DNA from 3 places in the Marinobacter sp. DSM 26671 genome. Region 2 is predicted to be linked to each of the others. Evidence: predicted binding sites of a transcription regulator. Region 2 holds the regulator's gene; each other region holds the start of a gene.
What was found. Region 2 encodes FliA, which starts transcription of late flagellar genes. Its sites were predicted from a motif close to CTAAAGTTTNNNNNNNNNNNGCCGNTAA; they were not measured.

Region 1 (7,802 bases), on a different contig from region 2:
CTTCGCAGCTGAAACTGCAAAGCTGTCCAAGTCTCAGGTTCTGCAGCAGGCTGGTATCTCGGTACTGGCGCAGGCGAACGCCCGTCCGCAGCAGGTTCTGTCCCTCCTGCAGTAATTGGGGCATAGCGGTAATAGCCGGAACCTTCGGGTTCCGGCTTAGCGCCGTTTTAGGATAGCGAGGTAAGCTATGAATGACGTTAACCTGAACAGCCCGGATCTGAAGCTGGTTCGCACCAGTGAGCAAGCACCGGCTCGGGCAATTTCGTCATCTCAGGCCGAAGGCAGGAATGCCTCCGACCTTGCTGGTTCGTCTGCCGCAGTCAGTAAGGTTGAGAACTCCCAGGTAACTTCGGACTTGTCGAAAGCTGAAAAGCTCCAGGCTCGGAATGAGGCCACACGGGAGCAACTGGATGATGCGGTTAGCCAACTGAACGATTTTGTTCAGAATGTGCAGCGGGATTTGCAGTTTGAAGTGGATAATGAATTAGGCCAGACGATCGTAAAGGTAGTCGATCAGTCGACCAAAGAAGTTATCCGGCAGATTCCGGATGAGCTGGCATTGAGGTTGGCAGAAAACTTGCAGCAGGATGAGCCGCTGACGTTGTTTAATATTAAAGTGTAAGGGCGGTTGCTCTTACGCAGATTTAAATGACGGTATTTCAGCACCGCCGCACCCGTGAGGGGCCGGCGGTGTTCTGCGTTTTTGGGGTGAGAGGGTTCTCCCTCTCCCCCGGCCCCTCTCCCGCGAGGGGAGAGGGGAGGTGTTGTTAACTGTTACAGGGTGTTACAAATCGGCGAAAGAAAAAGGCAAAGTTTTGCCGCTTTTTGCCGATAAACTGAACAATGAAGAGATTCGCCCCCTTGAGGAGGCATGAGCATGGCAAACATATCATCGTTGGGTCTTGGTTCAGGCGTTCTGAATTCGGATCTGGTTGATCAACTGGTACAGGCAGAGCGTGCGCCTACGGAAAATAGGCTTACACAGAAGACAGAGCAAACCCAGGCTTTGCTGTCTGCCTATGGCAAACTCCGCAGCGCCGTTACCGAACTGCGCCTGCCCATGCGCCAGCTCAGTGCTCCCGATAACCTCAAAGCGTTTTCTGCAAATTCTTCCAATGAAGGTATTGCGGTATCAGTGGACAGCACCAAGGCGAGTCGTGGCACTTACAGTGTTGAGGTAACCAGTCTTGCCGGTGCGCAGGCCTTGGCTTCCAGGGATGTATTTGCAGATCGCGACGCGACCAGCGTCGGGCAGGGCACGCTGACGCTTAATGTTGGTGATAAAACCACGAATATTACTGTTGATAACAGTAACGACACGCTTCAGGGGCTTGCCAACGCGATCAATGATTCGGATGCAGGTGTCTCTGCGGGTGTGATCGATACGGGTAACGGCTTCCAGTTGGTCCTTTCTGCTGACGAGACCGGAACGGCCAATGCGGTAAGTATTTCCGTATCCGGTGATACAGGTGGTACAGACACCGATAATCAGGGACTGTCCCGTTTTGCGTTTAACACCGGTATGGATTCAGATGCCGGTTTGCAAGAGACGATTGCTGCATCAGATGCCGTTATGAAAATCAACGGCGTTGAGGTTACCCGGTCTACTAACAGTTTTGAAAACGTAATTGATGGCTTGACCTTCGATATCACCGAGACTGGTTCCTCTACTATCAAGGTTCAGCAAGACTTGGGTGCGGTTGCTGATCGCGTACAAGGCTTCGTTGATAAATTTAATTCGCTTCAGTCCACTATTGATAGTCTCGCTGGCTTTAACGCTGAGGCAGGCGTTGGCAGTCTGCTCACGGGTGACAGTACCGTCCGTTCTATTCAGAATCAATTGCGTCAGGTTCTGACGCGGGTTGTGCCGGGCCTGGAAAATTCCAGTGTTCGTAGCCTGGCGGATGTGGGCATCACGACCAACTTTGAAACTGGTGGTCTGGAGTTTGACCGAGCCAAGTTTGAAGAGCAGCTGAAGAATAATCCGGACGATGTGACGGCACTGTTTGCAGAGCAAGGCCGGACAACCGATAGCCAGGTCGAGTTCGTCCGGAGTGGCTTGAATACTGAGCCAGGCCGCTACGATATCAACATTACCCAGGCGGCGACGCAGGGCGCACTATCTGGGGCTGCGTTTACGGCCCCACTTACCATCGGCGCCGGCAATGACGAGCTGACGTTCCAGGTTAATGGTGAAACGTCTGTGAGCGTTCAGCTCACTCAGCAAACCTACAATACAGCTCAGGAGCTGGCAGACGAGATACAGGCTCAGCTGAATGCCAATAATGCTCTGAATGCGTCTGGCTCGGGTGTCCAGGTTGGCATTGGAAGCGGCGGCGAGCTGACCTTTACCTCCTCCGATTACGGCAGTGATTCGAACGTCAGCCTGACATCAGTAGAAGATGGTTCCGCTTATGGGTTGTCTGCTGCCACCGGCACTTCAGGTATCGATGTGGCAGGCACCATTGGTGGCCGAACCGCGGAAGGCGACGGCCAGGTACTCTTTCTGGGAAGTGGCAATGGTGGTGCGTCTGGTCTGCAGGTTCGTATTCTGGGCGACCAGACTGGCAGTCGTGGCTCGATTACTTTTGTGGAAGGCGTTGCAGAGCGGACGGTTGATCTGGTTTCCAGTTTTGTGGGTGCTGATGGCGCCATCGAATCGCGGACTGAAAGCCTCAATCGCGATCTGGAACAAATTCAGGAAAATCAGGCGCGACTTGAGGAACGTATTGCTGCTTACCGTGAGCGCTTGGTTAGTCAGTTCACAGCGGCAGATTCCCTGATTTCCCAGCTCAACAGCACACAGGATTACGTAAGCCAGCAGCTCGCTGCGCTTGCACCCCAAAACAACCGGAACAACAACTGATCGGCCCGGGCCGATTAGCGAACCAAGAGGTCGAGTATGAACGGTTTACAGGCATACCAGCGCGTAAACACCCAAACCAGCATCACCGATGCAGATCCGCATAAGCTGATCCAGCTTTTGTACAACGGTGCTATTGAGCGCATCAACATGGCCAAGTCTCGTATCCAGGCAAAGGATTACGGCGGCAAGGCCCAGTTGATCAACAAGGCCATCGAGATTATTGGTGGACTGCGTTCCTTCCTGGATTTCGAACAGGGTGGCGATCTGGCTGCGCGTCTTGAGGCGCTGTATGACTATATGGAGCGCTCTTTGCTGGAAGCCAGTGCCAAGAATGATTTGGCCAAGCTGGATGAGGTTCTTACCCTTCTGCGTTCTGTTAAAGAAGGGTGGGATGGTATTCGGGAAGAGGCTATTGGTCAGCAGGCTGCTGGCTGATCAATAACCCCCTCTCCCCAACCCCTCTCCCGCCAGGGGAGAGGGGCTTTATAGCCATTCCTCACGCTCTCCCGTACAATAACGCCCTTATTTTCAACACATCCATTCTGTTCAGTCTGGAGCAAGGGCATGTCTGATATTAAAAAGGTGGTGCTGGCCTATTCCGGTGGCCTGGATACTTCCGTAATCGTTCGGTGGTTGCAGGATACCTATAACTGTGAGGTGGTAACTTTTACCGCCGACATCGGCCAGGGCGAGGAAGTTGAGCCGGCGCGGGCGAAAGCCGAAGCGTTGGGCGTTAAGGAAATCTACATCGAGGACCTGCGCGAGGAGTTTGTGCGCGATTACGTGTTCCCGATGTTCCGCGCGAACACCATCTACGAGGGTGAGTACCTGTTGGGTACGTCCATTGCCCGTCCTCTGATTGCCAAGCGTTTGATCGATATCGCCAATGAAACCGGCGCCGATGCCATTTCCCACGGCGCAACCGGTAAGGGCAACGACCAAGTGCGTTTCGAGCTGGGTGCTTACGCGCTGAAGCCTGGAGTAAAGGTGATTGCACCCTGGCGTGAGTGGGATCTGAATTCCCGCGAGAAGCTGCTGAAGTACTGCGAAGAGCGCAATATCCCGGTGGAAATGAAGAAGGGCAAGAGCCCGTACTCCATGGATGCCAACCTGCTGCACATTTCTTACGAAGGCATCAATCTGGAAGATCCCTGGGCGGAAGCCGAGGAAGATATGTGGCGCTGGAGTGTGTCTCCGGAAGCCGCGCCGGATGAGCCGACCTATGTTGAGCTGACCTACAAGAAGGGCGACATTGTTGCCATCGACGGTCAGGACATGAAGCCCCACGTGGTTCTGGAAACTCTGAACAAGCTGGCGGGTGCGAACGGTATCGGTCGCCTGGATATCGTCGAGAACCGCTACGTGGGCATGAAGTCCCGCGGCTGTTACGAAACCCCGGGCGGTACCATCATGCTGCGTGCCCACCGTGCCATTGAATCCATTACCCTGGATCGTGAAGTGGCGCACCTGAAAGACAGCATCATGCCGCGCTACGCCGAGGTGATCTACAACGGTTACTGGTGGTCCCCGGAGCGCGAGGCTCTTCAAGCTCTGATCGATCAGACCCAGCATTATGTAAACGGCACTGTTCGCCTGAAGCTCTACAAGGGCAATGTGGATGTGGTTGGCCGTAAATCTGAGGATTCTCTGTTCGACGAGAAGATTGCTACCTTTGAGGAAGATCAGGGTGCGTACGATCAGAAGGATGCAGAAGGCTTCATAAAGCTTAATGCGCTGCGTCTGCGGATTGCTGCTGGCAAAGGCCGCAAGCTTTAAAAGCATTGCCTGCTAATTCGGAGTAGGCGCCAGGCAGGCAGCGCTTTTCAGGACACGCTACGAGCACATCCATGTGCGCTTGACGTTGGCCATCCCTGGCCAACGACAGTCCTGAAAAGCGCTACCTGTCTGGCTTTTCAGGCTTCTGAGTTTGCTGCTCGTTGCCGAAACTCTCCCGGTGCTTTCCCCGTTACCGCTTTGAACTTCCGGTGAAACGACGTGGTTTCACTGTACCCCAGCCTCAGTGCAATATCCGGAATGGCCAGCTCGCTGTTGCGAAGATAGTCCTCGGCCATTTTTTGCCGCACTTCATCCAGCAATTTCTGGTAAGACACGCCTTCCTGGCCGAGTTTTCTCTGCAGGGTTCGGCTGGTCATACCCAGGTCTTCAGCCACCATGTCTTGCCGGGTTATGCCGTGCATGAGCTGTTGTTGGATGCTGTGACGGACCTTCGAAGTCAGGTCGCTGTCGGTATCCAGGGACGCCAGCTGACTCAGGGCATGGGCTTCCAGCGTTTTGCGGAGCAGGGGGTCTGGTTGCCGCAGGCGGGTCTCCAGCAGGGTTTTCTTGAGTGTGATGCTGTCCTCATCGGCTGAGAAGGTGACCGGGCAGTGCCAGCGCTCTCGGTAGGCTGTTTCAAATTCGGAACCTGGCGAGGATCGGCGGAGTTTTACCACGCTTGGTGATGCTTCCTGATTGTCTGCAAGCCAGCGGGCGTAGTTCACCCAGGAGGCAAATACGTTGTCCACCAGTTGCGGGCGGACGACGGGATCGGTGTAGTTGCAGTTCCAGGTCAGTTTGATGTCTTCGCCTTTCATGGCGAGGCTGGTGGTGCCCATGTCTCCAACGAGTTTTTCGAATGGCGCAATGCGCGCTACGGCCTCCCCCAGGGTGGCGCAGCTCATGGTGATGTAGCCAAGCACGCTGTAGGAGCCGGGTTGAACGAAGTCGCCGGTCTCGAGGCCCAGGATCGGGCTGCCGGTTTGTTCGCACAATAAACGGATAAAGTGCTGGAACTGCTCGCCGTTAATGCGGCCGTCGTCGGTGTCCAGGATGTTCTGGTCCAGTTCAGCCTGGTCGAAAAGGCGATTGATATCCACGCCGGCGGATTCGGCAGCACGAACGTATTGGCGCAGGGCGGCGACAGAGGCGGTTCCGAGGGTTTTCATGGTTACAGCACTGTTTTTGGAGTCGTTATAGCCGGAGTATAACGGAACTGGTGCGGAAACGTCTGGAGCGGAAAATAAAAAGGCCAGCTAAAAAGCTGGCCCAAAAAACAAGGAAAGAACGAAAGTGCCTGAAAAATTCGTTAATCCGGTGGATTCGATTCCCCATATGGCGGCGGAGGTACTACTCGGCTCCTCCACCATGGGGGATACTGCTTAAATCCACAATTGCAGAATAAGTCGTCCGGCCTTTCCTGTCTGTTTGTGAAGTGTGTATCAGTGTTACCGAGTGTGTCGCCGCTTCAGGCGGTCGCTCCGATCTCCGGCGCAGTCTCGGTAAACCGACGCGTATCGTAGGCATCCACCAGCCCCTGCACCGCTGCCCGTTCCATATCCTGGATCGAGGGTGTGCCGTTCTGGGCGTCAGCTTTGCACAACACCATGCCGGCTTCCACGGAAATATAGCCGGCTGTGGTTTTCAGGGCCTTGTGGTTGATGCCGTCGAACACGCGCCGGAAGGCGGTGGTGGTGCAGTGATCGCTGTTCGGGAAGTAGGCAATGATGGCGAACTGATTGTCGCCAACGCGGCACAGGGCATCAATGGGGCGAATCAGGGTGCTCAGTCGGCGGGCAATGCCGATGGCCAGTTCGCTCATCACTGTGGGCGGGTGTTTGCGCTTGAGTTCCTGCCAGTTGCGAATGCCGCACAGTACGTAGGCAGAACAGCCGCCTCGGGATTCAGCGTGGCGCAGCATCTTGGTCAGCCGCTCGCGACCGTATTTGGTGTTGCAGAGACCGGTTTCCAGATCAATGATGTTTGTGGATTCCAGTTCCCGGTTGTTCTCGATCAGCAGGGAGTTGGCCCGGAGCAGGGTGTTCTGGCGGTCGGCCATTCGGTCTGCGGCAAATATGCGGGGGATCAGTTGCTTGGTCATGTCGGACTTGTAGATGAAGTCGTCCACACCCCGGTCGAAGGCTTCTGAAAGAGCCTCTACGCTTTCCCGTGCCGTGAGGAGGATCACGTAGGTGTAGTGATTGTTCTGCTCGTCCTGTTGTCGCACCTGGTCCGTCAGCTCAAGGCCATCCATCTCGGGCATCAGCCAGTCGGCAATCAGCACGCTTACCGGGCGCTGTTCGATTAACTGCAGGGCTTCCGGTGCGTTATTCACGATGCGTACGTCGCGATATCCGGCATTTCGCAGCGTGCGGCCAACCACCATACTGCTGAATTTCGCGTCGTCTACTACCAGGATGGGAAGGTCCAGATTTGGCATTGTTATCTACTTTTAGCAGTCCGTTGTCAGGTGCGAGAGATGCCCGGGGTTGGTATCATCCCCAGCAAATTGAAGAAGTATACCTTCTTACCCTGTTGGAGAATAACGACCATGCCTTCTTTTGACATTGTTTCAGAAATCGATATGCACGAAGTCACCAATGCGGTCGACCAGGCCAAGCGGGAGCTGGGCAATCGCTGGGACTTCAAGAACGTGGAAGCCGACATTGAGCTGGACGACAAGGGCATTACCATCAGTGCCGAGCAGGAGTTCCAGCTGGAACAGTTGCTGGACATGCTGCGTATGGCCTTTGCCAAGCGTAATATCGATGCGCGAGCGCTGGCTGAGGATGGCGACAGCAAGTCCGGCAAGCTGGTTAAACAGCACCTGCTGCTGAAGCAGGGCATTGAAACCGATATGGCCAAGAAGATCGTGAAGATGATCAAGGACCAGAAGATGAAGGTCCAGGCCAGTATCCAGGGTGACAAAGTGCGAGTGACCGGCAAGAAGCGGGATGATCTCCAGGAAGCCATTGCCATGCTCAGGGAAGCTGAGCTGGATATCCCGCTGCAGTTCAATAATTTCCGCGACTGATCCGGAGGCTTCACCATCTTAAACGGCACCCGCCTGACCCTGATCCGGGACACGCTCCATACCTATACCCGTTGGCAGGTGATTGCCCTGCTATTCCTGGGCTTTTCGGCGGGGCTGCCGTTCCTG
Region 2 (7,802 bases):
CTGATGGGCTTGCTGGGCATGATGATTCTGCCCATGCCGGCGTTCCTCCTGGACGTGTTCTTTACTTTCAACATCACCCTGTCGATTGTCATTCTGCTGGTGTGTGTCTACGCCCTGCGGCCGATGGAGTTTGCGTCCTTCCCGACAGTCCTGCTGGTAGCCACACTTCTGCGTCTCGCCCTGAACGTGGCGTCTACCCGGATTGTTCTGCTGAACGGCCACGAAGGCGGCGATGCCGCCGGTAAAGTGATCGAATCCTTCGGCGCCGTTCTGATCGGCGGCAATTACGCCGTGGGTCTGGTGGTGTTTGCGATCCTGATGATCATCAACTTCCTGGTCGTGACCAAGGGTGCCGGCCGGGTCTCCGAGGTGAGCGCCCGTTTCACGCTGGATGCTATGCCCGGCAAGCAGATGGCAATTGATGCGGACCTGAACGCCGGCCTGATCAATCAGGATGAGGCCAAGCATCGTCGTGCCGAAATCGCCCAGGAAGCGGATTTCTACGGCTCCATGGACGGTGCGTCCAAGTTTGTGAAGGGCGACGCCATTGCTGGCCTGCTGATTCTTGCCATCAACATCATTGGCGGTATTGCCATTGGTATGCTGCAGCACGATCTGGATTTCGGGCTGGCCATGGAGCGATATGCGCTGCTGACCATTGGTGACGGCCTGGTGGCACAGATACCCTCGCTGCTGCTGTCCACGTCGGCTGCAATCATGGTAACGCGGGTTACCTCCAGCCAGGACATGGGTGGCCAGATCCTCCAGCAAATGTTCAGCGCGCCCAAGGCGCTGTCCATTGCCGCCGCTATCCTGATCATTCTCGGTCTGATTCCCGGCATGCCCCACGTGGCCTTCCTGGGTCTGGGTGCACTGGCCGCTGGCGCTGCCTGGTATATCTGGAAGCACCAGCGACAGACCGTCGAAGAAGATGGCGCATTCCCGGTCAGGGGCGCGGGCGGGGCGGCTCCACGGCCGGCGGGTCGTGATCTGCCTCCAGGCGGTGATGCTGGCGGCGATCAGGGTCGTCAGTTACCGGCCCCCGGAGAGACCAAGGAGCTGGGTTGGGACGATGTGTCCACTGTCGATATTGTCGGTCTGGAAGTGGGTTACCGGTTGATCCCGCTGGTGGACAAGTCACAGGGTGGCCAGTTGCTCAGTCGTATCAAGGGCGTTCGTAAAAAGCTGTCCCAGGATCTCGGCTTCCTGATGCCCTCGGTCCACATTCGAGACAACCTCGATCTGATGCCCAATGTCTACCGCATCACCCTGATGGGCGTGACCATTGCCGAGGCGGAAATCCATCCGGACCGCGAACTGGCCATCGACCCCGGTCAGGTATTCGGAAAGATAGAAGGCATTGAAGGCAAGGATCCGGCGTTCGGTCTGGACGCCAGCTGGATTGAGCCAGACAAGAAAGACCAGGCCCAGACCCTCGGCTATACCGTGGTCGATGCCAGTACGGTGGTCGCGACCCACCTTAACCAGGTCCTGCAGAAACACGCCCACGAGCTGCTGGGCCACGAAGAAGTCCAGAAATGGCTGGATCAGCTTGAAAAGATTTCTCCGAAGCTGGCCGAGGAACTGGTACCCACCACCGTATCCATCAGTCTGCTGCTGAAAGTGCTGCAGAATCTCCTGAAGGAAGAAGTGCCGATCCGGGACATGCGGTCCATTGCCGAGGCCATCGTGAACGTGCATCCGAAGAGTCAGGATCCGAAGCTGTTGACCACCGTTGCGCGGCAGTCCCTGCGCCGGATGATTGTCCAGAGTATCTGCGGCAACGAATCGGAGATACCGGTGATCACCCTGGATCCGGATCTGGAACAGTTATTGCTGAAGTCTGTTCAACAGAGTCAACAATCCGGCGGACAGGAAGATATTGGCCTGGTCCTGGAGCCGAATATGGTTGAAAAACTCCAGCGCTCGCTTCAGGAGAGCGTCCAGCGTCAGGAGATGCTCGGCAAGCCAGCCATTCTGCTGGTGTCCGGGCCCCTGAGGCCGGTGCTGGCGAAGTTCGCCAGCTACGGGGTAGAGCGGCTCCATGTGCTCTCGTACCAGGAAATTCCGGATAACAAACAGATTACGATCGTGGCGTCCGTTGGCCAGTAACGGCGCGGATGACAGAGCGGACAGCGCCGGCACGGCGTTGCCGGTGGAGGAAGAGGCATCATGAAAGTAAAACGGTTTTTTGCTCAGACCATGGCCGAGGCGCTCAAGCAGGTCAGTGAACAGATGGGGCCGGACGCCGTGATCCTTTCCAATCGTCGGGTCGACGGCGGTGTCGAAATTGTGACGGCGCTGGACTATGACGAGAATATGGCGCGCCAGCGACTGGGCAACCAGGCAGAAGAAGCCACCAACGGGTCCCGCTTGGCCGAGATGCAGGCCGACCAGCACAGGCGTCTTGAGGACGAGCTGAGCCGGTCCCGGGACCGCATCCGTGAAGTACGGGAAAAGCGGGCATCGCAGGGCGCGAGCTACGCCGGTTCGTTCGCTGCCATTCAGGAAGAGGTGAGCGGTGGTTTTGGTGATATTGAACCTCTGCCACAGGCGCCGAGGGAAGCCTATTCCGATGAGCTGGCGCAGATGCGGGCCGAGATCAGCTCGCTCAAAGACATGATGCAGGGCCATCGGCCGCAACAGGAGCCGGAGGTTTCTGCGACCACCGCCGTGCAGCAGAGGCTTGCCGAGCGCTTGCAGGAGTTCGGCCTCGGCAGTGATCTGGCGGGGTCAATTTCCCGTCGTCACAAGGCGGGGCGCCTGGAAGACGGTTGGAAGCAGTCCCTGAAAATGCTGTGTACCGGGGTTCGGACCTCCCGAATGGAGTGGCTGGATGAGGGCGGCGCCTATGCGTTGGTGGGTCCGACAGGGTCCGGGAAAACCACCACCATCGGAAAACTCGCCGCTCGTTACGTGCTCAAGCATGGCTCCGATTCCGTGGCCCTGGTTACCACGGATCGCTATCGGGTGGCGGCGCACGAGCAGTTATTCGTGTTCGGTCGGATCCTGAATGTGCCGGTTCGGGTCGTGGATGAAAGTCACAGTCTGGACGATATTCTGGACGAACTGTCAGACCGTCATCTGGTGCTGATTGATACCGCCGGACTGACCAGTGCGGACAAAGGCTACCAGGAACAGCTGGCCGAACTGGCTCGCAGCCATCACAATATCAAAACCCATCTGGTGGTCTCGGCAACCAGTCAGCCTCGCATCATGAAATCCGTGTGGCATTGCTATAAGATGGCAAATCTTGCGGGCTGTGTGATGACCAAAATCGACGAGGCCCTGACGCTGGGCGAGTCTCTCGGGTTTGTGATGGAAACCGGTCTGCCGGTAGCCTATTACACAGACGGCCAGAAGATTCCTGAAGACCTGCACCACGCAGAAGCCGTTCCGCTGGTGCGGTTGGCCGTGGATCGGCTGAAAACACTCCAGCAACAGCAAGCGGTCGCAGAGGGCCTGAAAGAGCACGCCTGAGACCGGACAGATTGACAGCAGGCGTCGGAGACAAAGCCGGCGAAACGTGGCGAGAGACCAAAAACAGTATGAGCAGAGCACATCCGGTACAGGTGATTGCAGTTTCCGGCGGAAAGGGTGGTGTCGGCAAGAGTAACGTGTCGGTGAACCTCGGAATCGCCCTGGCGCAGAAAGGCCGGAGAGTGGTGCTGCTCGACGCCGATCTGGGGCTCGCCAATATCGACGTCTTGCTGGGCATCACTGCCAATCGCAACCTCCAGGATGTTCTGGCGGGCGACTGTGATCTGAAGGACGTTCTGGTGAATGGTCCCGGTGGCATCAAGATTGTCCCCGCCTCTTCCGGTACCCAACGAATGACCCAGCTCAGCCCCATGGAACATGCCGGGCTGATTAATGCGTTCAGCGAACTGGGTGATCAGATCGATGTCCTGATCGTTGATACCGCCGCCGGTATTTCCGAGTCAGTGGTCAGTTTTCTGAGAGCGTCGCAGGAGCTGCTGCTGGTTGTCTGCGACGAGCCGACCTCGATCACCGATGCCTATGCCCTGATCAAGCTGATGAACCGTGATTATGGAACCAACCGCTTCCGTATTCTTGCCAATCAGGTCCGGAATGAGCAGGAAGGCCGGCATCTGTTTGAAAAACTGACCCGGGTCACCGAGCGCTTCCTCGATGTGGCACTACAATACGTAGGAATAGTCCCCTACGATGAGGCCGTGAAGAAAGCGGTTCAGCGGCAGCGTGCGGTGCTGGACGCCTATCCCAGGGCGAAAGCTTCACTGGCCATCAAGGCGCTGGCGGACAAGGTAGATAGCTGGCCGTTGCCGTCCTCTCCCCGCGGGCATCTGGAATTTTTTGTGGAGCGGCTCGTCGAAGTCTGAATCGGATCCAGTCAAACAAAAAACCGGATACATGACATTGGCGAAAAACCTCGGAATCTATAACCAGTCAAGTGCGCAGAAGCCGGCTCAGCTCATTGAGCAGCACGCGCCGCTGGTCAAGAAAATTGCCCTTCACCTGATGGCTCGCCTGCCGGCGTCCGTCCAGCTTGAAGACCTGATGCAGGCCGGCATGATTGGTCTGCTCGAGGCCGCCCAGCGTTACAGCTCCACCAAAGGTGCTACCTTCGAGACTTACGCCGGTATCCGTATTCGCGGCGCCATGGTGGACGAAATCCGCAAGGGTGACTGGGTGCCACGTTCTGTTCATCGCAACGCCCGTCGCATTTCCCAGGCCATCAAAGCCGTTGAAGATCGACTTGGCCGCGAAGCCCACGATCAGGAAGTGGCCGAAGAGCTGGGCATGGGGCTGCCCGAATACCACTCCTACCTTTCCGATTCCAACAGCGGTCGACTTTTTAGCCTCGACGAGCTCAATGAATCCGGAGAGCTGCCGATAGAACAGACAGAGACGCAGGATAATCCCCTTGAGGGTTTGTCCTCCGATGCCTTCCGGCGGAGCCTCGCTGAGGCGATTGAAGACCTGCCGGAGCGGGAAAAGCTGGTGTTGAGCCTTTACTACCAGGAAGAACTGAACCTCAAGGAGATTGGCGCGGTGCTCGGCGTCAGTGAGAGCAGGGTAAGCCAGATTCACAGCCAGGCAGCCCTGCGCCTTCGGGGGCGGCTCTCGGATTGGCGTCAGGAATCGGACAACTGACCGCGTTCAGTCTGTGTCGCCAACGAGGTGGTCTGTAGTTTTTGGTAACCGATGCTTTACAACCGAAGCAAAGGTCCGACAATAAGCGGTTAAAACAGCGGCCTGCTAGACTTTGAACGCAAAGGTCAAACGAATTCCGGGTGTTACTAACTGGAGGTCCCATTGGACAAAAACATGAAAATCCTCATTGTGGACGACTTCTCCACAATGCGACGGATCATCAAGAACCTGCTGCGTGATCTTGGCTTCACCAACACCGATGAAGCTGACGACGGCAACACGGCACTGCCAATGCTCAAAAGCGGCAAATACGATTTTCTGGTGACCGACTGGAACATGCCTGGCATGTCAGGCTTCGACCTGCTCAAGGCCGTTCGGGCGGACGAGAATCTGAAAACCCTGCCGGTATTGATGGTAACTGCTGAGGCCAAGCGCGACCAGATCGTTGCCGCTGCCCAGGCAGGCGTAAACGGGTATGTGGTCAAGCCGTTCACCGCTGCCGTGCTCAAGGAAAAGATTGAGAAAATCTTTGAAAGAATCCAGTAACCAGAGGTCGGATGGCTCTCATGAGCGATAGCAAAAAGAACCATCGGGGCCTTGAACCGGAGGTGACGGAAAAGCTCCAGCGGCAGGCAGCGGAACTGGCCGAGAGTGTTGATGCGGGTGATTATGCCAAAGCCATGACCCTGATCAATGAACTCAGCGAGGTCAGGGATCAGAGTCTGTACCGTGAGGTAGGGCGGCTGACGCGGAGCCTGCACGAAGCAATCCGGAACTTCCAGATTGATCCCCGTAACGCCGAGCAGCAGGAAGCACTGTCAAAGATGACTGATGCCTCTGATCGTCTCGAATACGTTGTGCAGATGACCGGTGAAGCAGCCAACCGGACCATGGACCTGGTTGAGGAAACCATGCCGGTGGCCAATGCCCTCAGAGACGAGGCCGCCGCGTTGCGTGATGAGTGGCAGCGCCTGCGTCGCCGGGAAATGCAGCCGGCTGAGTTTCGCGAGCTGTACGGCCGGATTGATCGTTTTTTTGTCAGCATGGCAACCGATGCCGACACCATGTACAGCAACCTGTCGGAAATCCTGCTGGCTCAGGACTATCAGGATCTGACAGGTCAGGTCATCCAGAAGGTCACCGCCCTGGTGAAAGAGGTTGAGGAGCAGATGCTCAGCCTGGTGGTGATGGCCAGTCATGTGGACCAGCTCACGGGCACGGTGCACCAGATTGAAGAAAAAGAAGAGTCTGCAGAGAAGGGCGTCGGGCCCCAGATCAAGGCCGATGAGCGTGAAGATGTAGTTTCGGGGCAGGACGACGTAGACGACCTGTTGTCCAGTCTCGGTTTCTGAATAATGAGGGTAACGCATGGCGTTTGATGCTGATGAAGAGATTTTGCAGGACTTCCTGGTAGAAGCCGGCGAGATCCTCGAAAAGCTGTCAGAGCAGTTGGTAGATCTTGAGCGACATCCTGACGACAGTGATCTGCTCAACGCCATCTTCCGTGGTTTCCATACCGTGAAAGGCGGAGCCGGCTTCCTTCAGCTTGAAGCGCTGGTGAACTGCTGCCATTCCGCGGAAAACGTTTTCGACATCTTGCGTAATCACAAGCGCAAGGTGGATTCCGAACTGATGGACGTGGTTCTAGAAGCACTCGACTACGTCAATGCCATGTTTGAGCAGGTCCGCAATCATGAGGAGCTGACGCCGGCTCCGGACGAACTGATTGCCCGTCTGGATGCCCTGGCCCAGCCTGAAGGCGAGGGGGCACCGCCCGCTGCCGCTCAACCTGAGCAGGAAGAGAGCGAACCGGCAGAAGACGGTGGCGACATCACCGACGACGAGTTCGAACAGCTTCTGGACGCACTGCAGGACGAGAAATCAGCGGAGGTTTCCTCGGCTTCGAGCGCCGGATCGGCCGGCGGTGACCAGGAAAGTTCTGGAGACGACGAAATAACCGACGACGAATTCGAAGCGCTACTGGACCAACTGCACGGAAAAGGTCAGTTTGCCGGTGCGCCAGCTGGCGAGGAAGAGGCTTCTGGTAAAGAAGAAAAGCCGGCTGCCAAGGCCGGATCTGCTGGCGGCGATGACCTGATCACCGACGACGAATTCGAGAAACTGCTGGACGATCTTCACGGCAAGGGCGGAAGCCCGACCGCGGGCGGAGAGCCTTCAGCCTCGAAAGAGCCTGCAGCTCCAAAACAGCCCTCAGCGCCGAAACAGCCTGCATCTTCAAAAGAACCAGCTTCAGCGAAAGCAAACGCGTCAAAACCCGAAAAGTCGAAGCCGGCCGAGAAGCCGGAGGCCAAAGGCGCTGCCGCACCGGCGATGCCTGCTCGCGAGAATGCCCCGGCCGCGGAAACGACGGTTCGTGTCGACACCAAGCGGCTCGATGACATCATGAATATGGTGGGTGAGCTGGTGCTGGTGCGTAACCGCTTGCAGCGTCTGGGTGCTGAAAGTGAAGACGAACACATGCACAAGGCGGTATCCAACCTGGATGTGGTTACGACTGATCTCCAGTCCGCCGTCATGCAGACCCGCATGCAGCCGATCAAAAAGGTGTTCGGCAGGTTCCCCCGCGTTGTGCGCGATCTCGCCAGAAACCTCAAGAAAGAGGTGAACCTGGTGATGCATGGCGAGGAAACCGATCTCGACAAGAA
Region 3 (6,682 bases), on a different contig from region 2:
TACAACTGCGATTGCTGACGCAGCACCATCTTCACTGCTGATATCGATCTGAGCTACTGTGTTCGCAGATCCATTGTTTACTGTGTTTGCCAAGCTGTTAAAGATTGAACCAGCGCCATCCGCAACACTTGAACTGGCCGAGAACGCCTGATCAGCAGACAATTCAACCGTACCGGTAACAACTGTTGAATCAGTGTTTGCTGCAGTAGTATTCGCAGAAGTAAGCTGGATCGCTGTTTGAGCGGTTGTTCCGTCACCTGCACCTGCAACACTAATCTGATCACCGTCGGCTGCGCCTAAGAAAGTCAGCCCAATATCCTTTCCAGTCGACTGTGAAAGGACAATCTCGTTGCTGGAGTTGATCTCAGCTGAAACACCCGTTGTACCGGTCAAGCCATTGATTGCATCGGCAAGTGCGGAGAGGTCACCGGTTGTTACACTTGCAGTCGCTGTTGCTGATTGACCACCGCTTTCAATGGTCAAGCTCACCGAACCACCGGCAGTCAAGTTAGACAGAGTGGCAGAAGTCGAGGCCGTTGCAGAAACACCTGTAGATCCAGAAATATCATTAATTTGACCGGCAATCTGCTCTGCAGACTCGCCACCGCTGAGGGTGAAAGAGCCCTGAGCAACAGGACCATTGATGGTAACGTCCTGGCCTGCAACAGTATTAGTGCCGGGAATTGCGGCTGCAGCATTTGCAGCTGTGCCCAAGCCGAAGTTGGCATCTTCACTGCCTGCAGTCAGTGAGTAGTTGGCCAGATCGGTAGTCTTGGCACTGCCGACATCAACGGAAATGGTTTGATTCGCGTTCGCACCGACCTGGAACTTCTGGGCGCTAAAGCTACCATCCAACAAATTCAGGCCGTTGAACTGAGTTGTCTCAGCGATCCTTTGCATCTCCTGCTGAAGCTGATTCACTTCTGCCTGAAGGGCGGAACGATCGGACGAAGAGTTGGTGGAGTTGGCAGACTGAATGGACAGGTCACGAATACGCTGCAGAATATTAGTGGTCTCTTCAAGCGCGCCCTCAGCAGTTTGTGCCAGCGAGATACCGTCATTCGCGTTCCGCTGCGCAACGTTCAGACCACTGATCTGAGACTGAAAGCGAGTAGAAATTGCAAGACCAGCGGCATCATCTTTGGCAGAGTTGATTCTCAAGCCTGAGGAAAGACGCTGCAGGGCCTGATCAGACAGGCTCTGAGATTTGCCCAACTGGTTCTGAGCGGAAAGTGACGCAACGTTAGTGTTAATACCGAGAGCCATTATGCTTCTCCTTCGACAGGTGTCGTTATTTCATGGAAAAGGTCTGGCGCCCTTTTTCACTTTGGGAGCGCCGCCCTGTTACACCGCTTAACGGCCCACCCTTCCTATCCTTTAGGAAAAAAAGCCAACTTTTTGTAAAGGAATGTAAAACCCGCTAAAAAGCGGCAAAGGCATGCCAGAAGAAGGAATCTGAAAACATGATGGTCGGCCAAATAGACAATCGCTAAAATTCGTTTTGTTAACATTTCCATGTAGTTAGTATTTATTTTCAGAAAGTGGCACGCCCTTCGCTTACTCAGATAAAAACGGCAATCAAACGAATACCTGCCGGTCACTCGTTGCCTTTACTGACGGAAAGACGAACAGCCGGCACCTCTGAGCAGGGAGAAGAGACATGCCTCAGATCATCAACACCAACATTGCGTCACTGAATGCACAGCGAAACCTTAATGCCTCGCAGGAAGATGCGAACGTTGCACTACAGCGTCTTTCCTCAGGCTTGAGAATCAACTCTGCCAAAGACGATGCCGCAGGCCTGGCAATCTCTGAGCGTTTCACTTCTCAGATCAAAGGCCTCAACCAGGCGATCAGGAACGCCAATGACGGTATCTCCCTTGCCCAGACGGCGGAGGGCGCCCTAGGCGAGTCTGGTAACATTTTGCAGCGCATCCGTGAACTGGCCGTTCAGTCTGCCAACGCTACAAATTCCGCTTCCGACCGGAAGGCTCTCCAATCTGAAGTAAACCAGTTGAAAGAAGAGCTGGAGCGAATCGCCACTACGACCGAGTTCAACGGGTTAAAACTTCTGGACGGCACCTTTCAGGCTCAGAAATTCCAGGCGGGTGCGAACGAAAACCAGACCATTGCCGTATCTATTGAAGGCGCTCGAACTGACGATCTGGCGAACAATACTCTGTCAGCGACGAACGCTACTTTGAACCAGGGCACTGGTTCTACCACGGCAGCGAACGCCACGCTCCCGACCCAAAACACAATAGCAAGTCAAAACCTCACTATATCGAGTTCGCTGGATAGTCAGGTGGTCCCAATTGGCGCCGGGGACACAGCTGAAGAAATAGCTGCCTCAATCAACGATATTGCAGCAACAACCGGTGTCAATGCTACGGCGCGAACCTCAGCGACACTCAGCAATACTGCAACCACACCGATTGCCGTGCCACAAACTGTATCCCTCACCATTTCAAACGGCAGCAGCTCGGCAACAATTTCAGCACAAATCACTGATGCGAACGATTTGTCAGCCATAGCACGCGAAGTGAACGCAGCCTCTGGCAAAACCGGTATTACTGCCGAAGTGGAAAACAATGGCAGCATCACACTGGTGCAGGATCAAGGCAAGGACATCACGATCGAAGACTTCACAGCCTCTGGTTCCCAGCAGCTAGCTGTTCAAGGTAGTGGCGACCCAAGCGCTATCGAATTGACCAGTGGAGGCACCAACGCTACTCGAATCGCGGGCGAACTGACTCTCGATTCATCAGTGAGCTTCGCCGCTACCTCGGATGCGACTCTGGCGGCAGGCAGCGTTCTGAACAGCGCGCAGAACATTGCAGCGGGTTCAACCCCGGAAGCCGTATCAGGAATCGACATCAGTACTGTTGATGGGGCGACCAGTGCCCTTGCCGTTGTTGATGCCGCTCTTGAGACCATCAGTGGCATCCGTGCCGATCTAGGTGCAGCTCAGAACCGCCTCGAATCCACCATCGCAAACCTGAGCACCACCTCCGAGAACCTCTCGGCAGCCCGTTCTCGCATCCGCGATGCGGACTTCGCAGCGGAATCCGCAGAATTGGCCCGGACCCAGGTCCTCCAGCAGGCCGGCCTGTCCGTTCTGGCCCAGGCCAACGCACGGCCACAGCAGGTTCTGCAGTTGCTGCAGGGTTAATGAGGCAGAGCGGGTGATGTCGGATTATGCCCCTGGCTAATCCGACCTACTTTTTGATCGCAGTGACTGCCGCGGCAGGTTTTATGAGGTGTCCCATGCAAGCCAAGCATCAAGTCCAGGTTTCCCAATCCCAACAGGCCCAGGTTGCCCGCCTGCTTCTGCAGGCCAACCTTGCCTATGGGGAGTCCAACAGCAACGGCCTCAGCCATATCCAGCGGCTGAAGGCCCGGCAGGAATGTCGGGGCTATCTGAACGAGGCGCTGGCTCTGGAGCCGATGCATGCCGGTGGGCTGGGGCTGCTTGGCCGTGTGGAGATGGACGACGGGCAGCTTGAGAAGGCCCATGCCCTGTTCAACGCCAGCCTGGACCATCAGCCGGGCCAGGTTCAGCAATATTGCAACCTGGGTTACTGGGCACTAAAAACCGAACGGCCGGCGCTTGCAGAGCAGTATTTCCTCCAGGCCCTGGACTGCGACCGGCAATCTGCCGCCGCTTTCTGCGGTGTTGCCCATTCCAAGCGGCTGCAGGGGCAGTTTGATGTGGCTTATTTGCATTATCGCAAGCTTCTGGAAACCGGAGCTGAATGGGATTCCGTATACAGCGGGATGCTCACTTGCGCCCAACACCTGGAAGTGAGCAAAGCCGATTCCGCACTGGCCCGTGATGCTATCGCCCTGCTTCAGAGGGATGGTTTGCCGCACCAGGAATTGGGTCGTTTCGTTGGCGCGATTATCCATCAACAGTACGATCTGGATAACCCGGATGCACAGATTTTCCTGGATGCCGCCAGCGACGATGAACTGCTGATTCTTGCCCTCCAGAAAACCCTGATGCCCAATCCGGCGGTGGAAGAGCTGGTTACCCTGCTGCGTCGGGCGATCATTGCCGAAGTCGCACAAACCGTTGAACTTCGGGACGAACCACAGCGTCTGACGCTGGCCATCGCCCAATACGCCGACAGAACCGGCTATGCCCTCGCTGCGGAAGATGACGAAGAACGACTGGTCTCTGCCATCAACGACAGCATCCAGGCCCAATTTGCCTTTGGCGAGGAACAGGACGGACTCATCGGCTCACTGATGATCACCGCGATGTATGGCGCTCTCTTCCATCAGCCCTTCGCGGTACAACTTGGCCAATGGAACCTGGTGGATTGGCCCCTGGCATTACAGTCAGTCCTGGCCGCCAGCTATTACGATCGGGCCGAAGAGGAAGCCATCAAGCAGAATTTCGATGAGAAGGCCGAAGAGCTTTGCCTGGAGAAGACCGATGTTCCCCAGGCATGGCCGTCCTGGTCCCGGTTGGCCTATCGTACCGAAAGCAGCCTGAAAACACTGATGGCGACTGAACTGGGGCTGGACACGGCAAATCTCCCGGCCACCCTTCGGATCATGGTGTGCGGTGCGCAGTCTGGCCAGCGGGCGATGGAACTGGCCGGCTATCTGGACGATGTGGAAGTGATCGCGGTGGATGAATCTCTGGCCAACATCGCCAAAGCCACACGCATGGCCAACGAGATGGGTATGGACAACATCGTGTTCTGGCCCTGGTCCATCGCCCAGCGTTTTGTGGCGGATGGCCACCAAGTGCACTGGATTGAAGTTGGTCGCCTGCCCTCACCGGCTATGACCAGCCTGTCTCTGGCGGCTCTGGTTAACCAGGCCACCGGCTCCGGCGCTGTGGTGCACATGTATACCGCCATCGCGGAACAAACGGCTGGTGACAAACAGATTCGCAAACTGGTCAGTGAGCATAAGCTACAACCCACGCGACAGACATTGCGCCAACTCCGCCGGATGGTCCTTGCCAATCGCAGCGATGCCGCCTGGCAGGAACTGACCGCAGACGCAGATTTCTACAGCCTCGGGGGCTGCAGGGACAGATGGTTTCGGCCCCAGGACACAGCCCAGTTGAAAGAGCTGATGGCCATGGCGAGTAACGAAGTGGAATGGAAACTTGTGAAAGCGCGGGATGTAGATGGCCACAGCCTGGCAACCGGACCGGTGCAGAAGCAAATTCAGGCGGAGGCACTGGGCAGCGAGGTGCAGAGTCTGATGGGGCAGAATTTGAGTGTTTATTTTTTAAAGCGGCGGTGAATTAACTTCGGGCCTGGGGTGTCGGATTAGGCGAAGCCGTAATCCGACAAGAAAGCGCCTTATTCCAAAGCAAAAGGCGTGAACCCGGGGTCAGATGCAATTTTCCTCTACCCTCATTTTCGAGGCATTCGTCCAATATCAACTGTCGATGATTAATCAGCGCTCAGAGCTTCCCGCGCCTGATTCAAAACGTCATTCAGATTGCTTTCCACCACACCCCAAACAATCACCGGATCGATAGTCGCATAGCCGTGAATAAGCACGTTCCGAAATGCGATCATCTTTTTATAATCGACAAACCGCTCAGCCTCGTCCGGAGCAATCTTGTGTAACTTACCCATTGCCTCTCCGATGATTTCGAACTGGCGCTCAACAGCAGACTGCAACAACTCATCACTCAGATAATCGTCTTCACTGCTACCAGCAACAAAACGCTGAACCTTCTCAGCAGCTGCAAGAATATCGTAAAGGTACTTGAGAGCCTCACGCTGCATACAAGGAATGCCGCTCTTCAAGAACCGAGGCTCTGAAATAAGGGTTGGTCAAGGAGGACACAGTGACCAGATCCACGGAGCGAGAAAACATCACTTCAAGATCTTCTTTTAGCCCGAAAAACGCCTCAGCTTTTTGGGTGGCGGGTAAAGCCGGATCAAAATCCACAAGAAAATCCAGATCACTGCTCTCATTGAAATGCCCCGTAGCAGCAGAGCCAAAAACACCAAACGACATTACCCGGTGCTTTTCACAAAGCCGCCGAATCTCGTCCTGTTTTTCTTTCAGCATCTCCAGTGCATTAAATGCGGCCATACTTTACTCAGTCGCTTACGGTATATGTCTGGAGTTTAAACCTTGCCCCCCAAACAATAAAGAAAGCGGCGGCCGGAACGGCCAACAACCGGGGCGTTTGGCAATGAACCAGGATACATTTTGGCGATCTTTATGCTTATCCCGCTTTTGAATGCCAAGATAACCGGCATCACCGAACACGCGCTGCTCGTCACCGTGAAGAAGGTTGCCGGCGGACACGGTGTCGTGGACATTGGCAGCGGTGGTATCGATGCTGTGGATCAAGCCGAGCGTATCGTCCACGCCGATATGCATCTTCATGCCAAAGTACCACTGGTTGCCTTTTCTGGATTGTCGCATCTCAGGGTCGCGCTGGCCGCTTTCATTCTTCGTGGAGCTTGGTGCAGAAATGATGGAAGCATCCACAATGCTGCCTTCACGCAGCATGGTCGGCAGCGGATACGGTGGCCGGCCAGTCTGGCCCCTTGGGGTAATATCGGGCTACCTTCTTCTCCAACTGCTTCCACGGAATCAGCTTGTCCATCCGTTCCAGAAAAATCTCGCGGCGGGTTTTACGCTTCTTGTTCTGGTACTCGGCTTCGGAGACGGTAATCTGATCCATGGTGGT

Region 1: a site for FliA is predicted at 808-835, ahead of fliD (flagellar filament capping protein FliD). Genes of this name have one in related genera too.
Region 3: a site for FliA is predicted at 1,354-1,381, ahead of BM035_RS07045 (flagellin N-terminal helical domain-containing protein). Genes of this name have one in related genera too.

The regions. Positions count from the first base shown of each region.
Region 1 covers NZ_FONF01000005.1:43,257-51,058, reverse strand. The annotation lists gene BM035_RS07045 (flagellin N-terminal helical domain-containing protein) at 1-115, shown strand, start outside; gene BM035_RS07040 (flagellar protein FlaG) at 188-622, shown strand; gene fliD (flagellar filament capping protein FliD) at 878-2,866, shown strand; gene fliS (flagellar export chaperone FliS) at 2,903-3,301, shown strand; gene BM035_RS07025 (argininosuccinate synthase) at 3,431-4,642, shown strand; gene BM035_RS07020 (AraC family transcriptional regulator) at 4,780-5,811, opposite strand; gene BM035_RS07015 (response regulator) at 6,111-7,082, opposite strand; gene BM035_RS07010 (YajQ family cyclic di-GMP-binding protein) at 7,194-7,676, shown strand; gene BM035_RS07005 (AmpG family muropeptide MFS transporter) at 7,755-7,802, shown strand, end outside.
Region 2 covers NZ_FONF01000017.1:64,727-72,528, reverse strand. The annotation lists gene flhA (flagellar biosynthesis protein FlhA) at 1-2,112, shown strand, start outside; gene flhF (flagellar biosynthesis protein FlhF) at 2,173-3,480, shown strand; gene BM035_RS16695 (MinD/ParA family protein) at 3,549-4,361, shown strand; gene BM035_RS16690 (RNA polymerase sigma factor FliA) at 4,393-5,136, shown strand; gene cheY (chemotaxis response regulator CheY) at 5,299-5,682, shown strand; gene BM035_RS16680 (protein phosphatase CheZ) at 5,703-6,488, shown strand; gene BM035_RS16675 (chemotaxis protein CheA) at 6,505-7,802, shown strand, end outside.
Region 3 covers NZ_FONF01000005.1:51,196-57,877, forward strand. The annotation lists gene BM035_RS07045 (flagellin N-terminal helical domain-containing protein) at 1-1,266, opposite strand, end outside; gene BM035_RS07050 (flagellin N-terminal helical domain-containing protein) at 1,661-3,172, shown strand; gene BM035_RS07055 (hypothetical protein) at 3,268-5,268, shown strand; gene BM035_RS07060 (HepT-like ribonuclease domain-containing protein) at 5,421-5,762, opposite strand; gene BM035_RS07065 (nucleotidyltransferase family protein) at 5,752-6,075, opposite strand; partial or broken gene BM035_RS07070 (transposase) at 6,166-6,498, opposite strand; gene BM035_RS22895 (hypothetical protein) at 6,491-6,676, opposite strand.